One region of the Sinorhizobium mexicanum genome, then DNA from elsewhere that is predicted to be linked to it. Evidence: predicted binding sites of a transcription regulator. Region 1 holds the regulator's gene; each other region holds the start of a gene.

Region 1 (7,175 bases):
GAAGCGTGCGGTTCGGCTCTCGGGCGTCATCGCGCCCTTCTCGTTGAGCGCCCTTTCCACCTTTTCCATCGCCATGGCAAAGTCGCGGCTACCGTCTTCGCGCTCGGCCCAGTTGGCCGTGTAGACGCCCGGCGCGCCATCGAGGGCATCGATCGCGAGACCGGAATCGTCCGAAAGCGCCGGCAGACCGGAGGCCCTTGCGGAGGCGAGCGCCTTGATTGTCGCGTTTGCCTCGAACGTCGTGCCGGTTTCCTCCGGCTCGACGAAATTGAGATCGGCGGCCGATTTCGCCTCGAAGCCGAGCGGACCGATCAGGTCGCGGATTTCGCGGATCTTGCCGGCATTGTGGCTCGCGACGACGAGCGCCTTGTCATCCAGTTTGCGCATTCTTTCTGTTCCATTCCGGCGGCTGCAGCCGCATTCAATCAATCGCCCAAAGGCCCGGCTCCGCGCATTCCAGGCTGTTGCCGGCCGGATCGCGGAAGTAGAAGGAGCGGGCACCGTTGGGCCAGCGGATATCCGCTTCGATCGCAACCCCGGCGGCTTCGAGCTTCTCCTTCCACGCGTCGAGCGCCTGTGCTGCGACCCGGAAGCACATGTGTCCCTTGCCCGTCGTCCCGTGCGGCGGCACCGGGAGCCCTCCCGCCGCAGGCGGCTTGACCGTCTCGGCGGGATTGAAGATCAGGAGTATGCCTGCGCCGCAGCGGAAGAACACGTGCCGATTGCCGGCGCGGGTGACCCGCTGCAAGCCGAGCACGGTGCCATAGAAGGCCTCGGCGCGGTCGAGATCCTCCGCGTAGAGCGCAGTTTCGAGAATACCTTCCAGCGCCGGGGTCAAATCTCGTCCTTTCGATCAGCCAGCGATTGCCTGCTTCTGCAGCGCAATGAGCTCGGCGATGCCGTTCTTGGCGAGTGACATCAGGCTTGCGAATTCCTCTTCGCTGAAAGGCTTGCCCTCGGCCGTTCCCTGGATCTCGACGAGGCCACCGCTGCCGGTCATGACGAAATTGGCATCCGTCTCGGCGGCGGAGTCTTCGAGATAGTCGAGGTCGATCACCGCCTGGTTGGCGAAGATGCCGCAGGAAATGGCAGCGACGTGGTCCTTGAGCACCCGCTCGACCTTGACCATGTTGCGCGCCTCCATCCACTTCAGACAGTCGTGGAGCGCGATCCAGGCCCCGGTAATCGAGGCCGTGCGCGTGCCGCCATCCGCCTGGATGACATCGCAATCGACCGAAATCTGGCGTTCGCCGAGCGCCGGCAGATCGACGACGGCTCTCAGCGACCGTCCGATCAGCCGCTGGATCTCCTGCGTGCGGCCGCTCTGCTTTCCGCTTGCCGCCTCGCGTTTCATCCGCTCGCCGGTCGCACGCGGCAGCATGCCGTATTCGGCCGTGACCCATCCCTTGCCGCCGTTGCGCAGCCATGCGGGGACCTTCTCCTCGAGGCTCGCGGTGCACAGCACATGCGTGTCGCCGAAGCGCACGAGGCAGGAACCTTCCGCATGCTTGGAAAAATTGCGCTCGAAGGAAACCTTGCGCATTTGGTCGGTTTTTCTGCCGGATGGCCGCATCGTCAACTCCTATTTTCTCTGCTGAGCCTTCTAGAGCATGGCGAACGCAAAGGGAACCGGCAGATATCGGCTGGGGGGATCGATTTTTCCCTTTTGCCATTGCCTGCGCGGGCCACTATATTTCCGCTGGATAGGAAAGACTGCTGCACGGAGTGACATGGTACTGCGCAATTCTGAAGCGAAGGAGATCGCGGCGGCGCTGGATGAGCGTTCCGGTGAAATCTTTCGCCGCATTGTGGAGACCTACCTGGAGAGCGGCGAGCCGCTCGGGTCTCGCAACCTTTCGAGGCTGCTGCCGATGTCGCTTTCGCCGGCTTCCGTGCGCAACGTGATGAGCGACCTCGAGCATCTCGGTCTCATCTATTCGCCCCATGTCAGCGCCGGCCGCCTTCCGACTCAAACGGGTCTGCGTTTCTTCGTCGACGCTTTCATGCAGGTCGGCAATCTTTCCGCGGAGGAGCGCGCCTCGATCGAACGCCAGGTCCGCCGGGGCGACCGGGACCAGCCGGTCGAGAGTCTGCTCACGGAGGCGAGCCAGATGCTTTCGGGCATGTCGCGCGGCGCTGGCCTCGTCATCACCACCAAGAGCGATCCGGTGCTGAAGCACGTCGAATTCATCCGGCTGGCGCCGACCAAGGCGTTGGCCGTTCTCGTCGGCGAACATGACCAGGTCGAAAACCGCATCATCGAGCTGCCGGCGGGCGTCACAAGCGCGCAACTGACCGAGGCCGCCAATTTCTTGAATGCCCATCTTGGCGGGCAAACCATCGCCGAGGTGCGCGCGCAACTGCAAAAGGTCAAGGCGACCGTACGCGGCGAACTCGATCTCCTGTCGCAGGACCTCGTCGAGCGAGGGCTTGCGATCTGGTCCGGCAGCGAGGGCGACGAAAAGCCGACGCGCCTTATCGTTCGCGGCCGTGCCAACCTGCTCGAGGGGCTGGAAGGGGCCGAGGATATCGACCGCGTTCGGATGCTTTTCGACGACCTCGAAAAGAAGGACAGCCTGATCGAACTGCTCGACCTCGCCGAGAGCGGCCCAGGGGTGCGCATCTTCATCGGATCGGAAAACAAGCTCTTTTCGCTCTCCGGCTCGTCGTTGATCGTCGCGCCTTATCGCGACAGCGATGACCGCATCGTCGGTGCCGTCGGCGTCATCGGCCCGACCCGGCTCAACTATTCGCGCATCGTCCCCATGGTCGATTACACCGCGCAGCTCATGTCGCGCCTGTCACGCTGAAGCGGCAATTACCGAGTAGCGGCATTCCGCCCTTGATTTTTCGCCCCCAAACCTCGATATCGGCTTCAAATCCAGACACCACCAGATCGAGCAACGCGACTTGCGCTTGCTTGGCGATGTCGAAGACAAAGTGAGATATTGCGGAGAACGTCATGACCGACGACACGAACAAACACGGACCTGAGGCGACTGCGGCAGAAGAACCTACAAACACCGCTGCGCCGGAGGCTGGGGAAGCGGTTGAGACTCCCGCGCACGCACCGGATCCGCTGGAGCTCGCCAAGGCGGAGAATGCGGACCTGCGCGACAAGTACCTGCGCCTGGCCGCCGAGATGGACAATCTGCGCCGTCGCACCGAGCGTGACGTCAAGGATGCCAAGGCCTATTCCGTCGCCGGTTTCGCGCGCGACATGCTGGCCGTGTCCGACAACCTGCGCCGCGCCCTCGATGCCATCCCGGCCGAAGCGAAGGAAGCCGGTGAAGCGGGTCTCAATGCCCTGATCGAAGGCGTGGAAATGACCGAGCGCTCGATGCTCGCGGCACTGGAGCGTCATGGTGTGAAGAAGCTCGAGCCGGTCGGTCAGAAATTCGACCCGAATTTCCATCAGGCAATGTTTGAAGTTCCGAACGCTGAGGTTCCGAACAACACGGTCGTCCAGGTCATCCAGGCGGGCTACGTCATCGGCGAGCGCGTGCTGCGCCCGGCCATGGTCGGCGTTTCCAAGGGTGGCCCGAAGGCTGCCGCGACTGAAAACGGGACGCCGTCGGCCTGACGCTGCCAACACGGCAAAGGGAAATTGAAACGCCACGCCTCTCTTCGGAGGCGTGGCGTTTCCTCATTTGGCCGACCCGCCAGAGCGGGATGAGGTAAAGTGTGGGCGGTTTTCCGCCCGCATCCCGCTCGACCTTATCAGAATCGACAAGCTCTAGGCAAAGAGCTGCCGGAGATGATCGTTGAGGAAGCGGCCTTCGGGATCGACCCGGGCGCGCAGCGCGCGAAAATCGCCGGCGCGCGGATAGAGCGCCGTTACGTCCTCGGCACCAAGGAAGTGCATTTTGCCCCAATGCGGTCGGGAGCCGTACTGGCGCAGGTTCGTGTCGACGTCCTTCAGGTACTCCCAGTAGTCGGTGCCGGGCTCGCCCGAGACCGACAGCGTGATCGAATCCTGCTGATAGAACGGGCTGATCCAGCCGGAATCGCCTGCCGTGAAGCGATATTCGATCGGATAGATGCAGGTCGGATGCTTTTCGAGCATTAGCTTTCGCACCGCCCGGACGGCATCCTTGCCGTGGGCGACCGGGACCGCGTATTCGAGTTCGTGGAAGTTGGGTATGTATTCGATCGGGTAGATTTCGGAGGAATAGGCGATTTTTTCGAACGTCTGCTCCATTGGCGGCCGGTCGGTGATGTCGATCACCTTCATCTCGCAGACATCGGAAGTCTTGCTGGTGGTCGAGACCGATGACGTGTCCGGCAGGCAATAGCAATGCCGGCTTTCGGGCACCGGGCACCAGAAGAAGCCGAAATGGCGGTGCTTGGCGGCAAGCTCGTCGTGCTGCTCCATGCACTCGTCGAAGTCGCAGCGCCAGAGTTTTTCATGCAGGTTGTAGGCGTCCATCGTCTGGAGGGTGATTTCGGAGATCACCCCGAGCATGCCGACGGAGACACGCGCGGCTTCCAGCAGGTCGGGCGTCGTCTCGTCGACGACGAGAACGCTGCCGTCGGGCTGGACGAGCCGCATGCCGACGATCTGCGATGCCATGTTGCCGAGTTTGGCGCCGGTGCCGTGCGTGCCTGTCGTCAGCGCGCCGGCAAGGGCCTGGCTGTCGATGTCGCCCTGGTTGATGAGTGAAAGCCCGCTCGATTTCAACACTTTGCCAAGCTGGTTGATCGTCGTCCCCGCCCTGACGGAGACCCGCTTGCCTGCCTGGTCGATGTTGACCACGCCTTGCATGCCGGAAAGGGTGAGCAGGAGCCCGCTCGTTGCGACCACAGGGGTGAACGAGTGGCCGGAACCGGCGCAGCGCACATTGAGCCCCTGGGCGGTTGCCTCCCGGACCATTTCAGCGAGCGCTGCTTCGCTCTCCGGCGCGCCCTTGTGGCGCACGATGCATGATTGGTTTCCGACCCAGTTGCGCCAGTGGCCGCCCGCCTGCAGCATTCCCGTCTCTCCCTCTTTCAGACTGCCGTGAAGCAATTGTCGACGAACAGATGCGTACCATTAACGAAGCTCGCCTCGTCGCTCGCGAGGAACAGCGCGGCGTTTGCAACCTCCATCGGGTCGCACATCCGCCCCTGTTGGGCGGCGATCGCCGCCTCGGACACGTCGACGCCGTATTTGCTCAGGCCCGCAATCTCGCGCTTGCCGTGGTCGGTCGCGATGAAGCCGGGGCAGACGGCATTGCAGCGGATGCCCCGGTCGCGGAATTCGACGGCGATCGCACGGGCGAACATGTGGCACGCGCCCTTGGTGGTGTCATAGAGCACCTCCATCGGCGTGGCCGCGACGGCGGAGATCGACGAGGTGCAGACGATGCTGCCGCCGCCCGCCTTGAGCATGCCGGGGAGAACCGCCTTGGTCATCAGGAACATGCTCTTGACGTTCACCGCCATCAACCGGTCCCACTCCTCCTCTTCCGTTTCGAGAAACGGGCCGACCGCAAGAATGCCGGCATGGTTGAAGAGCACGGTGATCGGACCAAAGGCGCTCTCGACGGCATCGACCGCGGCGGTGACCTCCGCGGACACGGATACATCGGCGGCGGCGAAGACGGCTTCGCCGCCCTCGGCACGAATGGCTGCCGCCACTTCTTGGCCCTTGCTCTTCGGCAGGTCGACGATGCCGACCTTGGCGCCTTCGCGGGCAAAGAGTTGTGACGCGGCCAGCCCGCATCCGCCGGCGCCACCGCTGATAAGGGCAATCTTGCCAGAAAGCCTGCCTGTCATCACGCCTCCCCTTTTCCGCCCGCCCGAGCCCGGCGCTGCAGGCGGGCCCATCATCGCATGTTTCGGGAATTATTGTTGACGAAGCGGGGGCTGTCGATATCCCATGGGGGATACGGGCGAGGGGGAACGCTTAGAGCGATGCTGGCAAGGGAATCGGCTGACATCTCCGCAATGATCAGGTTTATCGGAACGCCCGATTTCGGCGTGGCGCTTGACACCATGCTGCGCGCGGTCGCCGCTTTCGACCTGTCGGTCGTTTTCGCCTTTCCCTACGACGCGCGCCCAATCCTGCTGCACGACGGCTACACGCATGGGGTCTCGCCGCAAGCGTTACAGGCCTATCTTGGCGGCGCCTATCTGCTCGATCCGTTCTACGTCGCCTGCAACAACGGCCAGCCGGCAGGTCTGTGGCGGATGCGAGAGCTTGCGCCCGACCGGTTCTTCCGGTCGAACTTTTCGTCGTCGAGCGAGGTGCATCCCTGCGTGTCCATGGAGTCCGGATCATTGATCGAGGAGGTGGGCTTCGTCGTCCCGCTCGAAGACGGGATGCAGGCGACCTATTCGCTGATGCGCTGCCGCGATGGAGCGCCATTCAGTGATCAGGAACTGGAGCGGCTGAGGCTCTACGAGCCGATCGTGCGAGAAGCGATCCGGTCGAACTGGCGTCAAAGGGGCATGGCGATCGCAAGCGCGACAGGAGCCGGCTCCGACGCCATGGAGGGGGCCTTCGAGAGTCTTTGCGCCGACCGGCTCACCAGGCAGCAGCGTACGATCGTCCGGCTGATCCTGCGTGGCCACAGCAATGTCTCGATCGGGAAGACGATGAACATCGCCGAAGGCACGGTGCGGATCCACCGCAAGAACATCTATCGCCGCCTCGGCATTTCCGGCCAAGGCGCTTTGTTCCGGATTTTCATCGATCATTTGAACCGCCGTCAGCTGTATTGACGGCGGCCGTTCATGCCGCGTGCGAGGTCGTGTCGTCGTTGAGCAGCGTGTAGATCGCGCTGGCGGAATCACTCGCCCTGATCTTCGCGACCATGTCGTGATCGCGAAGCACGCGGGCAATGCGCGACAACGCCTTCAGGTGGTCGGCGCCGGCGCCCTCGGGCGCGAGCAGCAGAAAGACGAGGTCGACCGGCTGGTCGTCCAGCGCCTCGAAGTCGACGGGCGCGTCGAGCCGCGCGAAGATGCCGACGATCGAGGGAAGGTTGTTGAGCTTTCCGTGCGGAATGGCGATGCCGTTGCCGACGCCGGTGGAACCGAGCCGTTCCCGCTGCAGAATGACGTCGAAGATGTCACGCTCCGGAAGTCCGGTAAGTTTGGATGCTTTTGCCGCCAATTCCTGTAGGAGTTGTTTTTTCGAGTTGGCCCTCATGGCCGGGATAATTGCATTTTGATGCAGCAAACCTGCCAAT
Region 2 (7,175 bases), on a different replicon from region 1:
TGCTGCGTATACGGATACGCAAAAGCGCCACTTCAATCTCAGAACCTGCTACCAAGCCATGGACCACAAAAAAATCGTCGAATTACTTGACCGGGAGGCGATCCGCGACTGCCTCTATCGATACTGCCGGGGGATAGACCGCGCGGATGAGGCGGCGCTGCGCAGCTCCTACTGGCCGGATGCCTATGACAACCACGGGGCCTATGCCGGCTCGGCCGAAGGCTTCATTGAGTTCGCGCTCGGTGTCTTTAAAACCGAACCGCGCAACATCCATCAGATCACGAACGTTCTGATCGAGTTCATCGGCCCGGGAGAGGCCGCCGTCGAGAGCTACTTCACCGCGCTCCAACGCGGACCGGACGGCGGCAGGACGATCCGGCAGGTTCTGCTTTGCGGTCGATACTGTGACCTGTTTCAAAAGAGGGAAGGGGAGTGGCGAATTGCCGAACGCACGGTCGTCTACGATTGGCTCGAGGAGCAGAGCCCGCAGACGGCCTCGGAGATAGAGCGGTTCGGTCTCCGCCGGCCGATCGGAGTATCGCATCCGGACGATCCGGTCTACGCGCTTAGGAAACACCGCACCCCTCCAAGAGCGAGAAAGTGAGGCAATCGCTGCTGGGCTGGAACGCGCTGCGTCGAACCGGGGCGGAGCTGGTCGTCACCACCACGGGCTGCTGTACCGCGACGCGGTCCTTACCCTGAAATCGCCAACGCTGGTCAGGAGAACGTATCTCATGAAGCAAGCAGAGCGCGTCGTCATCATTACAGGCGCTGCAGGTGGAATCGGCCGTGCCCTGGTCAATGCTTTTGCCGCGGACGGAGGCACTGTCGTCGCCGTAGACCTCCCGGGCAGCGGCATCCTTGAATTTGCCCGCGGTCTCGGCCTCCCGCATCTCGGACTTGAGTTCGATGTCTCGCGAGAGGAGGATATTGTTGCGCTTTATAACCGGGTCGAAACACAGTTCGCGCGCATCGACGTGGTCGTCAATAACGCGGCTGTCGGGCCTAGCATGGATGCGACCGTCGACACCAATGTCGACGCTTTCCGACGCGTCTTGGCAGTAAACCTGATCGGGCCTTACGTCATGGCGCGGGAAGCGGCACGGCGGTTGGAGCCTGGCGCTGTCATCGTCAACGTGGCCTCGCTGGCGGGCGTGGTAGGCAATCCCAAACGCAACGCCTACGCCGCCTCCAAAGCGGGCCTGATCTCGATCACGAAATCTTTGGCGTGCGAGTTGGCGCCGCGCGGCATCCGCGTGGCGGCGGTAGCGCCGGGCTATGTGCACACGCCGATGGTCGAGCAACTGGAACGCGCCGGCGCGGCGGATCTCGCCGCTGTTCGCCGACGCGTGCCGATGGGGCGGATGGCGCATGCCGACGAGATCGCCCGGACGGTGCGGTTTCTGGCTAGCCGGGACGCGGATTACATCAACGGTTCGGTGCTGACCGTTGACGGTGGTTGGACGTCCTTCAACCAGCCGGGTAATGCGAACCTGTCGGCGGATGGGACGCCAAGAGCCGAACTCTTCGGCCCGGCCGGACACGTCGGTGCGCGAGTCGTGCTTGTGACAGGCGGGGCGAACGGTATAGGCGCGGCCGTCGCTCGCCGTTTTGCCGCAAACGGCGATACTGTCGTCATTGTTGATAAAGATGGTGCCGCAGCGGCAAAGCTCGCCGGCTCTCTCGGTGGCAAGCATATGGCGAAATCCGTGGACGTTGCCGTCGAGAGTGACGTGGTGGCGCTGTTCGAGGAGCTGCGAGTGCGCTTCGCCAGGCTAGACGTCCTCGTCAACGCTACTGTTGTGGTCGACAGTTTTGTCCCAGGCCTCCAACAAACAACAGATGAGATCAAACGCGTCCTGGATGTCAATCTCACCGGCGCCTTCATCTGCGCGCGTGAAGCGATCAAGACGATGCGCGCCGGCGGCGTGATCCTGAATGTCGGCACGACCCACACCTTTCTGCCCTTCGCGCCGCGCCACGCCTATGAAGCATCCCAAGCGGGGATCGAAATCCTGACGAGGTGCATGGCGGCCGAACTCGGGCCCGTTGGCATTCGAACAGCCGCCGTCATGTCGGGCCACACCAGCACGCCGGCCGTCGCCCAGTCCGCAAACGTCGGCAGCATCGCGCCGAAAGGGTTTCGGCCGAGTATTCCAGTGGCCGGGATAGGAAAGCCGGAAGAAATGGCTGACGCAACATTCTTCCTGGCTTCGCCTGACGCCTCATACGTCAACGGTTCGACCCTTTGCGTGAACGGCGGCACTTGTCTTGGCGACGCCGGATTTGCGGGCGACCGTGATCAGGAACAGCCAACGAAGGCCGCCCAGTGGTTGCCGATTATGCCCTAGGCGGCTGCGGCGGCCCGTCGAAACAATCCCAGGCATAGGGAACTCGCGACCGCGAATGGCAGGCGAATTGCCGAAAAACCGTTGGCCGCAAACATCGCCCATTGCGGCCACGACATTCGCGAACCTCTCGAGCAGCCCGATGGACAACCTCTCCGCAACCCGAAGGAATTGCCATGGAATTCGCGACATTTATCCTTGCCGCCCAGCGCGGCTATCATCAATCGTCCGACACAGTCATCCGCAACTCAATCGAACAGGCGGTGCTTTCCGAGCAGGCTGGCTTCAACACCGCGTGGTTCGCCGAGCACCATTTCAACAACTACAGTCTGGTGCCGTCGCCCTTGATGATGGTTGCGCATTGTGCCGGCCTGACGACTACAATTCGCCTGGGCACCGCCGTCTGCGTACTGCCGCTCTATCAACCGCAGCGCCTGCTTTCCGAGGTCGGCTTCACCGATATCGTCTCAAATGGTCGCCTTGAGCTCGGCGTCGGCTCTGGATACCAGAAGTTCGAGTTCGAGCGCTTCGGCGTCGATGTCGACGAGGCGCCGGCCGTCTTTTCGGAATACCTCGACATCCTCCTCAAGGGGCTCAACCAGGAGATCTTCGAGCATGACGGCCAGTATGAGACAATACCTCCCACCGCGATTTCAGTGCGCACCATCCAAAAGCCGACCCCGCCGATCTGGATCGCGGCCGGGTCGGAGCGCAGGATGAGAAGGGCTTATCGCGAGGGCCACAATTTGTTCGTCACAGCATTTCACGACGGCTTGGATGCTTTAGGTGCGCTGCGCAAAAGCATCGAGAACGCAGCGGCTTCCGAGAGCAAGAATGTCACGAATGCCAAGATATCGCTGCTACGCTGCTGCTTTGCCAGCGACCACGAGGCGGAGATCAACAGCTATCTCGACAACGCCCGCTTCCAGCGACGGCTGTCTGAAGCGTTGCATCAGCGCCGCCAGCAGAGCCGGGACGGCTATCTGCTTGAGGAAACCCCGACGCAACAGGACCTGTCGTTCGAGAGTATGCGCGATAACCTGCCGATCGGCAGTGTGAATCGGGTGATCGACCGGCTGCTGGAAGAAATTAGTGTGTTGAAACCGTCTCAGATCGCCATTCAGACCCAGTTGGGCGATTTCGACCAGAAGACGATGCTCCGGCAAATCGAGCTTTGGGGAGACAAGATCATCCCCGCGGTCAACTCGGTCACGCGCAACGGCCCGGCCGAGGCTCTATCCGGCCATGCTCGACGTGAGGTAGCGATACGGCCGGCGTAGGCGCAGGTTCAAGCAACGTCTCTCAGACCGTGCTGTGTGCCCTTTGGACATGGGCGGCTTGTCGGGATCCGCTGCAAGGCTGGACCGGAAGCGAACCGCGATACAAAACAGTCATCCGACCGCGTCGGCTGACCCCTACGAAAGTCTGCCGGCGTCCGCCTTGATTTCGAACCAATTGTATTACTAATTAAGAATACTGGTGGTTTGGAATGGCATACATCCACGCTATGGATAGATGAAGATATGCGATTCAAGGGTCTTGATCTAAATCTGCTCGTCGCGCTCGACGCTCTGATGGCCGAGCGGAACCTCACGGCGGCGGCACGCAGCATCAACCTGAGCCAGCCAGCGATGAGCGCGGCCGTCGCCCGGTTACGCACCTATTTCCGCGATGAGCTATTTACAATGGCTGGCCGCGAATTTATTCCAACACCGCGTGCTGAAGGACTCGCCTCCGCGGTGCGCGAGGCTCTGCTGCACATCCAGCTCTCCATTGTTTCCCGGCAACCGTTTAACCCGGCCCAGTCGGATCGTTGCTTCAGGATCATCCTTTCCGATTACGTCACCCTCGTGTTCTTTGAAAAGATCGTGGAGCGTGCGGCGCAAGAAGCTCCCGGAGTCAGCTTTGATTGTCTGCCACTCGCCGACGACTTCGAGGAGCTTCTCCGGCGCGGCGACATCGATTTTCTGATTATGCCGGACGTGTTCATGTCGACGCATCCTCACACAGCACTGTTTGAGGATAAATTCGTGTGCGTCGGCTGCCGGACGAACGAGCAACTGTCAGAGCCACTTACATTCGAGAGATACATGTCGATGGGGCATGTTGCAGTCAAATTCGGGAATATGCGGAGACCCACCATCGAAGGGTGGTATTTGCGCGAGCACGGTCTCAAGAGACGTGTCGAGGTTGTCGTACAGGGTTTCAGCATGATTCCGCCCATGCTGGTGGGGACCGAGCGTATAGGGACCGTGCCCTTGCGGCTGGCGCAGCATTTCGCAAAGACAATGCCGCTGCGGATCGTCGAACTTCCGCTGCCACTTCCCCCGCTCACCGAGGCCGTTCAGTGGCCGGCCCTTCACGATAGCGATCCGGCAAGCCAGTGGATGCGCGAGATGCTATTCCAGGAGGCGTCCCGCATGGGTTTGCCGCGTGCCCCGGAACTCCTGGAGGCTCCTGGACTTGATCTCGTCGTTCAATAGCTCTCGCGCGGATGAGGCGCTGCTCGCAAAAAGTGCGCTTCGTCATCGGCGCCCTTCCATGAAGATGGTATTGCTCTCCCCTTTTTGAAATCCCTCGACATTGCATCCTCGGCGCAGGCCGGAGGATACTCTTGCGGAAGCGTGCGGCCAGCGCGCTTCGGTTAAGCTGTTGTCGCGATAGAATCAGACGCGGGTCCAACGTGCGGGCCTGTCGTCGTCCGCGTGCGCCATCCCTCACTCGGCGCTTGCGGAATGCACTTTTTAGCACTCTCCACCGAAGAGTGCTAAAAAGTTGGTCGCCTCCTCTTGAATTCGATTTTCGACACAACCAGATCAACTACTGCCAGTTGCCGGGACGGGCTGCCCGTACGGAGTCCATTGGTCCGGCATAGGGCATTCATCGATCCGTTTATCCAGGAGGAAGGCATGAAGTTCCAACCGCTCCACGATCGCATTCTTATCCGCCGCGTCACGTCCGAAGAGAAAACCAAAGCCGGCATCATCATCCCGGATACGGCCAAGGAAAAACCGCAGGAAGGCGAAGTGATCGCCGTCGGTCCGGGCGCTCGCAACGAGCAGGGTCAACTCGTGGTGCTCGACGTCAAGGTAGGAGATCGCGTGCTCTTCGGAAAATGGTCAGGCACGGAGATCAAGGTCGATGGCGAGGACCTGCTCATCCTGAAGGAAGCCGACGTGCTCGGGGTCATCGAAGATTTGGGCGCCGATAAGAAAGTCGCTTGAGAGCGTGCGACCGACCAAAGTTCAGCGAAGGAGTGAACCATGCCTGTCAAAGAAGTAAAATTCCATTCCGATGCCCGTGAACGCATGCTGCGCGGTGTCGACACCCTTGCCAACGCCGTCAAGGTGACACTTGGCCCTAAGGGCCGCAATGTCGTCATTGACAAGTCCTTCGGCGCGCCACGCATCACCAAGGACGGCGTTACCGTGGCGAAGGAGATCGAGCTCGAAGACAAGTTCGAGAACATGGGCGCGCAGATGCTGCGCGAAGTTGCGTCGAAAACGAGCGACATTGCCGGCGACGGCACCACGACCGCAACGGTGCTCGCCCAGGCGATCGTCAGGGAAGGCGCCAAGGCCGTTGCCTCCGGCATGAACCCGATGGATTTGAAACGAGGCATCGACCTCGCCGTCGATACGCTCGTCGCCGAGCTGAAAGCCAACGCGCGCGACGTTTCCAAGAACGAGGAGATTGCCCAGGTCGGCACTATCTCGGCCAATGGTGACGCGGAGATCGGCCGTTACCTCGCAGAGGCGATGGAGAAGGTCGGCAATGACGGCGTGATCACGGTCGAGGAAGCCAAGACCGCGGAGACGGAACTCGAGGTGGTCGAGGGAATGCAGTTCGACCGGGGTTACATCTCGCCTTACTTCATAACGAACCAGGACAAGATGCGGGCGGAGTTCGAGGATCCCTACATCTTGATCCATGAAAAGAAGCTCTCCAACCTGCAGGCGATGCTGCCGGTTCTGGAAACCGTCGTGCAATCGGGTAAGCCGCTTCTCATCATCGCCGAGGACGTCGAAGGAGAAGCGCTGGCCGCACTCGTCGTCAACAAGCTGCGCGGCGGACTGAAGGTCGCGGCCGTGAAGGCCCCTGGGTTCGGCGACCGGCGTAAGGCCATGCTCGAGGATGTAGCAATTCTGACGGCAGGCACCGTGATCTCCGAGGACCTCGGCATCAAGCTGGAAAACGTCACGCTCGACATGCTCGGCCGTGCAAAGAAGGTCTCGATCGAGAAGGAGAACACCACGATCATCGACGGCGCCGGCGCGAAAGCCGACATTGATGGGCGCATCGCGCAGATCAAGGCGCAGATCGAAGAGACGACATCCGACTATGATCGCGAGAAGCTGCAGGAGCGGCTTGCCAAGCTCGCCGGCGGCGTCGCAGTCATCCGCGTCGGCGGCTTGACTGAAGTCGAAGTGAAGGAACGGAAGGACCGCGTCGACGATGCGCTTCATGCAACGCGTGCGGCAGTCGAGGAAGGTATCCTGCCGGGTGGCGGCGTAGCACTGCTGCGTGCAGTCAAGGCCCTAGATGGCGTGCAGACCGCCAACGACGATCAGCGGGTCGGTGTCGACATCGTCCGCCGCGCCATTGAGGCTCCGGTACGGCAGATCGCCGAGAACGCCGGTGCGGAAGGCTCGATCATCGTGGGCAAGCTGCGCGAGAAGCCGGAACTCTCCTATGGCTGGAACGCCCAGACCGGTGAATTCGGCGACCTCTTCTCGATGGGCGTGATCGACCCGGCCAAGGTCGTCCGTACCGCGCTTCAGGATGCGGCCTCGATTGCCGGCCTGCTGGTTACCACCGAAGCGATGA
Region 3 (7,175 bases), 430 kb from region 1:
GAAGAGGCAGCTGGCGCTTCACTATCAGGTGCAGAAATCGGTGATGACCGGCGATGTCACCGGCTATGAAGTGCTGCTGCGCTGGCACCACCCCGAACGCGGCATGGTCCCGCCGAACGAATTCATTCCGCTGGCCGAAGAGTGCGGGGCGATCCTGCCGATCGGTGAATGGGTCCTGCGCGAGGCCTGCCGCGAGGCGGCCGGATGGGACAGCCAACATAAGATTGCCGTCAATATCTCGCCGGTGCAGTTGGCCAATGGCGACATCGTCAGCCTCGTCCAACAGGTGCTCGCGGAAACCGGGCTCAGCCCGAGGCGACTCGAACTGGAAATCACCGAGTCCACCATCATCGATGACAAGGAGCGCGCGCTGCTGACGCTCCGCCAGATCAAGGAACTCGGTGTCACCATCGCCATCGATGATTTCGGCACCGGTTACTCGTCGCTCGAGACATTGCGGTCGTTCCCCTTCGACAAGATCAAGCTCGACAAGAGCTTCATGTGGGAGGTCGAAGGCAGCCCCCAGGCCAAGGCGATTGTCCGGGCCATCCTCGCCCTCGGACAAAGCCTTTCCGTTCCAGTCCTCGCGGAAGGCGTCGAAACGCAAACCCAGCTCGACATCCTTCAAGCAGAGGGGTGTGACGAGGCGCAGGGCTACCTGCTCGGGCGACCAGCACCGATCGCTGCAGTCGCGGGCACGCGGGTACAAGCCGCCGTCGCTTGACGCGAGGGCGTCGGCCGGCCATAGGCAGCAGGGGAAGCGTGCAACGTCAAGCCTGCAATGGTGTCGAAGAGTCAGGTCATTTCGCTGTTTCAACGAGACAGTGAAATGACCTACTGCCTCAACGCCGCCTGTGCACCCTCGATCAGAAAGCGCGGGAAGAAGAAGACCCCCAGCATCGAGCCCGAGTAGCGCTCTTCGAGGCCAGAGGATTCGCCGATGCAGAAGAGCGGCTGCCTCTGCCCCGTTTCGAGGATGATCGTGGTGGAAAAGCAGAAGGTCGAGGAGGTGGTTGCCGCCTGCTCGAAAAGCTCGAGCACGTGATTGCGATCGGCCGAATCGTAACAGCGGACGAAATTGAGCAAACCGCATTCGCTGTCACGCAGACCGTGAATCGCTGCGGCCTTGTCGCCGAGGACGAAGAGGCCTGTGGTGAGGTCGCCGGACCAGCCCTCGGAAACGCAGAATTGCGCAGGTATGTCCTGATGCGGCAACCGGTGCACGCCGGAGGAGAGCGAATTTGTTCTTGCGATCTTAAACACGGACTGCTCCAGAATATGCTCTACAGCACCGTGCGTCTTATCCGACGCGCAAAGGACGCTGTAGCCCTTTGAATTGCTGCATGTTTCCTCAAATCGACTACGATTTAGGAAACATGCTGTAGCGAACCGTCCGTACCTGAATCCGGACAGACGCATTCCAACAAAGACCGCTCGCTGCTGCTTATCCCGAGGGCCAGGCCACTCGTGGGCATGCTCATCTTTTGTCGACAAGTCCGACGTGGAAAATGACAGCCCGCCAAGCGAAGTCATTTCGCAAGTAGGTCGGCTATATTGCGATCAAATATCTATAAGCTTTGGTGATGATGTTCTCTGCGAGAGCCGGGTACACAAGCCAGCATCGAAATTCAGCAAAATGCTCGTCCAGTTTGTGTCTGCTTCCGGTCTCTCGTGAATCTGGCGTTCACTTGGGGCGTTGTTATAGTTCGTTTTTTTGCAACTTCAACGGTTTTTTGCACCGTTTTGGGCTGCCGCGTCTTTTTCGCACGCGCCTTGTTCGAGATGTACCGTTAGTTTGACAAAAGCAAAAAGGGCGGCTTTCAAGCCGCCCTTTCCGTTCCTGAATCGAAAACATCGATGTGCTAAGGCTTGCGCCTTATCACATCATGTCCATTCCACCCATGCCGCCCATGCCGCCCGGCATTGCCGGAGCGTCCTTCTTCGGCAGCTCGGCGATCATGGCTTCGGTGGTGATCAGCAGCGAAGCAACCGAAGCTGCGTCCTGCAGGGCGGTGCGAACGACCTTGACCGGGTCGATGATGCCCATGGCGATCATGTCGCCATATTCGCCGGTCTGTGCGTTGTAGCCGAAGTCGTCGGTGTTCTTTTCGAGGATCTTGCCGACAACGATCGAGGCTTCATCACCAGCGTTCTCTGCGATCTGGCGGGCCGGAGCCTGCAGAGCGCGGCGAACGATGTTGACGCCGGCGTCCTGGTCGTCGTTTTCACCCTTGGCGGTGATCTTGACGGAGGAGCGCAGCAGGGCAACGCCGCCGCCCGGTACGATGCCTTCCTGAACGGCAGCGCGCGTCGCGTTGAGGGCGTCGTCGATGCGGTCCTTCTTTTCCTTCACTTCGACTTCCGTCGCACCGCCGACGCGGATGACGGCAACGCCGCCAGCGAGCTTAGCCAGGCGTTCCTGCAGCTTCTCGCGGTCGTAGTCGGAGGTGGTTTCTTCGATCTGGGCCTTGATCTGGGCGACGCGGCCTTCGATGTCGGCCTTCTGGCCGGCGCCGTCGACGATCGTCGTGTTTTCCTTGGAGATCGAAACCTTCTTCGCGCGGCCGAGCATGTCGAGCGTGACGCTTTCGAGCTTGATGCCGAGGTCTTCGGAGATCACGGTGCCGCCCGTCAGGATGGCGATGTCTTCGAGCATGGCCTTGCGGCGGTCGCCGAAGCCCGGAGCCTTGACGGCGGCAATCTTCAGGCCGCCACGCAGCTTGTTGACGACGAGCGTTGCGAGCGCTTCGCCTTCGACGTCTTCAGCGATGATGAGGAGCGGCTTGCCGGTCTGGACGACGGCTTCGAGAACCGGGAGCATGGCCTGGAGGTTCGAGAGCTTCTTCTCGTGCAGGAGAACGAAAGCGTCTTCGAGGTCGGCGACCATCTTTTCCGGGTTGGTGACGAAGTAGGGCGACAGGTAGCCGCGGTCGAACTGCATGCCTTCGACGACTTCGAGTTCGGTTTCGGCGGTCTTGGCTTCTTCAACCGTGATGACGCCTTCGTTGCCGACCTTCTGCATCGCTTCAGCAATGTCGAGGCCGATCTGCTTTTCACCGTTTGCGGAGATCGTGCCGACCTGGGCAACTTCGTCCGAGGTGTTGATCTTCTTCGCCTTGGCGAGGAGGTCCTTGACGACTTCGGCGACGGCGAGGTCGATGCCGCGCTTCAGGTCCATCGGGTTCATGCCGGCAGCAACTGCCTTGGCGCCTTCGCGAACGATCGCCTGGGCGAGAACGGTCGCAGTGGTCGTGCCGTCGCCGGCAATGTCGTTGGTCTTCGAAGCGACTTCGCGGACCATCTGGGCGCCCATGTTCTCGAACTTGTCTTCGAGTTCGATTTCCTTGGCGACCGAAACGCCGTCCTTGGTGATGCGCGGAGCGCCGAAGGACTTGTCGATAACGACGTTACGACCCTTCGGGCCGAGCGTTACCTTGACTGCATCGGCGAGGATGTCGACGCCGCGCAGCATTTTTTCGCGCGCGGTACGGCCGAACTTGACTTCTTTAGCTGCCATTTTTGAAAGCTCCTGGTTTCGAAATTCCGGGACGGGCCCGGTTTCAAATTACGGAAGTTGGAGGGTGCCGGCCGATCAGCCGATGATGCCCATGATGTCGGCTTCCTTCATGATCAGAAGGTCTTCGCCGTTGATCTTGACTTCGGTGCCGGACCACTTGCCGAACAGGACGCGGTCGCCAGCCTTGACATCGAGCGGAACAACCTTGCCGCTTTCGTCACGGGCGCCCGAACCGACCGCCACGATTTCGCCTTCTTGCGGCTTTTCCTTTGCGGTGTCCGGAATGATGATGCCGCCCTTGGTCTTTTCCTCAGACTCGACGCGGCGGACGACAACGCGGTCGTGCAGCGGACGGAAGTTGGTGCTTGCCATTGTCTAATCCCTCGATCAAATGACATTGCGGATCGTTCATCGACCCGGTGGATGGTGTTAGCACTCATGTCTCACGAGTGCCAGCGTCGCCGAAATAGGACCGTGCGCTGAACGAGTCAAGGATCGGCCGAGAGATTTTTTGCTACTTCGCGATCGTTGACAGGCGGCGGGCTTTTTTGTTTAACAATCACATGGGGTGAGCGAATGCCCCACGAGGCGCCATGCCGGAATTTCGCGTCCAATAGCAACCATCTAAAGGACGTAAACAATGGCCTCGTTCAATTCCATTTCCTCAGAAAAATTGGTCAGACTCCTCGGAACCGCGAAGGCCCCGGTAATCATCGATGTGCGTGACGACGACGACTTCGCCGCCGATCCCCATCTCGTGCCCGGCTCCTTCCACCGCGCCCATGCCGGGGTTCAGCAATGGGCGGAGCACTATCGCGGACACAACGTCGTCGCGCTCTGTCGGCACGGCGGTAAACTCAGCGAGGGTGTCGCGGCCTGGTTGAGGCATGCAGGCGCCATGGCCGAGACACTGGAAGGCGGCATCGATGCATGGCGCGAGGCGGAGTTGCCGCTCGTTCCGGTCGCAAGCCTGCCGAACGCCGATCCGTCGGGCGGCTCTTTATGGGTCACCCGGTCCCGGCCGAAGATCGATCGCATCGCCTGCCCATGGCTGATCCGCCGTTTCGTCGACCCGCGTGCCACTTTTCTCTACGTCACTGCGGCCGAAGTCGAGGCGGTCGGCGAGCGTTTCGGCGCGACGCCCTTCGATATCGAAGGGGTGTTCTGGAGCCATCGCGGCGAGGACTGCACCTTCGATACGATGGTAAAGGAGTTCCGCCTTTCCTTCCCAGCCCTTGAACATGTCGCGCGGATCGTGCGGGGAGCCGATACCGACAGACACGATCTCGAACCGGAAGCGGCAGGCCTTCTGGCTGTCTCGCTGGGGCTTTCCCGGATGTATTCCGACGACCTCGAGCAGCTTGAAGCGGGCATGACGCTTTACGATGCGCTTTACCGCTGGGCGCGCGACGCCACCCAGGAGAAGCATGATTGGGTCTCGCACGGCGGCAAGGGGAAGCGGACGTGAACGAAAAAATGGCGGCGGGCCGCGTGCCCGCCCACCCTTCCTTTGCCGAGGCGGTGAAGGTCTGGGCCAAGATCGGACTGTTGAGCTTCGGCGGGCCGGCAGGACAGATCGCCCTCATGCATCGCGAACTGGTGGAAGAGCGCCGCTGGATATCGGAAAGCCGTTTCCTGCACGCCCTGAACTACTGCATGCTGCTGCCGGGTCCCGAGGCGCAGCAGCTTGCGACCTATGTCGGCTGGCTGCTGCATGGCACACGCGGTGGCGTGGTCGCAGGCACCCTTTTCGTGATCCCGGGCTTTTTCGTTATTCTTGCGCTCTCTTCTGCCTACGCACTATTCCAGCAAACGGATTGGCTGGTCAGCCTCTTTTATGGCCTGAAGGCGGCCGTGCTTGCGATCGTGGTCGAAGCCCTGGTTCGGCTCGGCCGGAGGGCACTCAAAACCGGTTTTGACCGGTTCCTCGCAGTGCTGGCCTTTCTCGCCCTTTTTGCCTTTGCCCTGCCGTTTCCTTTGGTGGTCATCGCCGCCGGACTGATTGGCGTTCTCGTCACCCGCCACGCTCCGTCCTTGCGCGCCGGTCGCGCGAAGGGTGAAAGAACGCCCGATCTGCCGTCCGTCATCGGCGCGGACTTTGCCGAGGCCCAACCCTCCTGGCGCAGGGCGGCGACGGTCATTGTCCTCTGGGGCAGCCTCTGGGTCGCGCCGTTCGTCGTAATCTCGGTTTTGTTGGATGGGGCGAATGTTTATACCGACATCGGCTTGTTCTTCTCGCAGATGGCGGTCGTCACCTTCGGCGGCGCCTATGCCGTCTTGTCCTACGTCGCGCAACAGGCGGTCGAGACCTATCATTGGCTGAAGCCGGGTGAGATGCTTGATGGACTGGCGCTCGCCGAGACGACGCCAGGCCCTCTCGTGCTGGTACTGAGCTTCGTCGGCTTCATGGGCGCCTATCGGACACCGATCGGCGTGGATGCGCTAACTTCCGGCCTGTTCGGTGCGGCGCTCGCGACCTGGGTGACGTTCGTTCCCTGCTTCCTCTGGATCTTCCTCGGCGCGCCCTATATCGAGCGACTGCGCGCCAATGCAGCGCTCTCCGGTGCCTTGTCGGCGATTTCCGCGGCGGTTGCCGGCGTCATCCTGAACCTCGCCGTCTGGTTCGGCCTTCACGTTCTCTTTGATGAAGTCTGGCGGCTCGACCGTGGGCCTCTCTCGATCCCGTATCCGAACTGGCCGACCCTTGATGCTTTCGCGCTCGGTCTGACGATCGCCGCTGCCGCCTTGCTGTTGTGGTGGAAGCGCGGCATTTTCCAGACCTTGGCCATCTGCGCCGCTGCCGGCTGGCTCCTCAGGTCTTTCTAACTTCGGCGGCCATATTGTGCGGCCGAATTCTTGGGAAGCGCCGCGTTTTTCTGAACGCGAGACTTGTATTCTTTGCCCTTCCTTGCGATGTGAGCCGAGAAGCCGAGTTTGCGGGAAGCCGATATGGCCGTAAGGATCAACAGTTTTCGGGAAATCACCAGCCGCTACGACGTGGTGCTCTGCGATGTCTGGGGCGTTCTCCACAATGGCGTCCAGGCTTTCGCTTCGGCTTGCGAGGCGCTGGCAGAGGCGCGGGCAAAGGGCCTGACTGTCGTCCTCATCACCAATTCGCCGCGGCCGCATCCCGGCGTCAAGGTGCAGATCCGCGGCCTCGGCGTTGCGGACGAAGCCTACGACCGCATCGTAACATCGGGCGACGTCACGCGGGCGTTGATCTCGGCAGCCGCGAAACGCATCTTCTTCATCGGAGCCGAGCGCGACCTGCCTCTGCTCGAAGGTCTCGGCACCGAGATCGTTGCGGCGGAGGATGCCGAGACGATCGTCTGCGCCGGCTTCTATGACGATGAAACCGAAACGCCCGAACATTACCGTGCGACATTGACGGGGCTCGCCAAGCGAAAGACCCCGTTCATCTGCGCCAATCCCGACCTCGTCGTGGAGCGCGGGCATCGCCTGATCCCCTGTGCCGGTGCCATCGCCAAGCTCTATGAGGAGCTGGGCGGCGAGGCCCGCATTGCCGGCAAGCCCTATATCGCGATCTACCGCGCCGCCTTGGCTGAAGCAAAGGCCGCGCGCGGTGCATTCGACCTGTCTCGCGTCATCGCGATCGGCGACGGCATGCCGACCGATGTCAAGGGCGCGCAGGACGCGG

What was found. Region 1 encodes HrcA, which represses chaperone genes, less so after heat shock. Its sites were predicted from a motif close to GTTAGCACTCNCNNNNNGNGAGTGCTAAC; they were not measured.
Region 2: a site for HrcA is predicted at 5,092-5,120, ahead of groES (co-chaperone GroES). Genes of this name have one in related genera too.
Region 3: a site for HrcA is predicted at 3,946-3,974, ahead of groES (co-chaperone GroES). Genes of this name have one in related genera too.

Annotation. Positions count from the first base shown of each region.
Region 1 covers NZ_CP041238.1:481,736-488,910, forward strand. The annotation lists gene rdgB (RdgB/HAM1 family non-canonical purine NTP pyrophosphatase) at 1-387, opposite strand, end outside; gene FKV68_RS02260 (VOC family protein) at 422-838, opposite strand; gene rph (ribonuclease PH) at 854-1,573, opposite strand; gene hrcA (heat-inducible transcriptional repressor HrcA) at 1,731-2,810, shown strand; gene FKV68_RS02275 (hypothetical protein) at 2,788-2,964, opposite strand; gene grpE (nucleotide exchange factor GrpE) at 2,963-3,583, shown strand; gene FKV68_RS02285 (D-arabinono-1,4-lactone oxidase) at 3,737-4,972, opposite strand; gene FKV68_RS02290 (SDR family NAD(P)-dependent oxidoreductase) at 4,990-5,757, opposite strand; gene FKV68_RS02295 (helix-turn-helix domain-containing protein) at 5,929-6,705, shown strand; gene ptsN (PTS IIA-like nitrogen regulatory protein PtsN) at 6,716-7,175, opposite strand, start outside.
Region 2 covers NZ_CP041240.1:295,750-302,924, reverse strand. The annotation lists gene FKV68_RS23485 (nuclear transport factor 2 family protein) at 59-604, shown strand; gene FKV68_RS23480 (SDR family oxidoreductase) at 735-2,351, shown strand; gene FKV68_RS23475 (LLM class flavin-dependent oxidoreductase) at 2,525-3,628, shown strand; gene nodD2 (transcriptional regulator NodD2) at 3,872-4,831, shown strand; gene groES (co-chaperone GroES) at 5,258-5,572, shown strand; gene groL (chaperonin GroEL) at 5,612-7,175, shown strand, end outside.
Region 3 covers NZ_CP041238.1:915,229-922,403, forward strand. The annotation lists gene FKV68_RS04275 (bifunctional diguanylate cyclase/phosphodiesterase) at 1-724, shown strand, start outside; gene FKV68_RS04280 (hypothetical protein) at 835-1,263, opposite strand; gene groL (chaperonin GroEL) at 1,880-3,517, opposite strand; gene groES (co-chaperone GroES) at 3,593-3,889, opposite strand; gene FKV68_RS04295 (chromate resistance protein ChrB domain-containing protein) at 4,158-4,985, shown strand; gene chrA (chromate efflux transporter) at 4,994-6,343, shown strand; gene FKV68_RS04305 (TIGR01459 family HAD-type hydrolase) at 6,467-7,175, shown strand, end outside.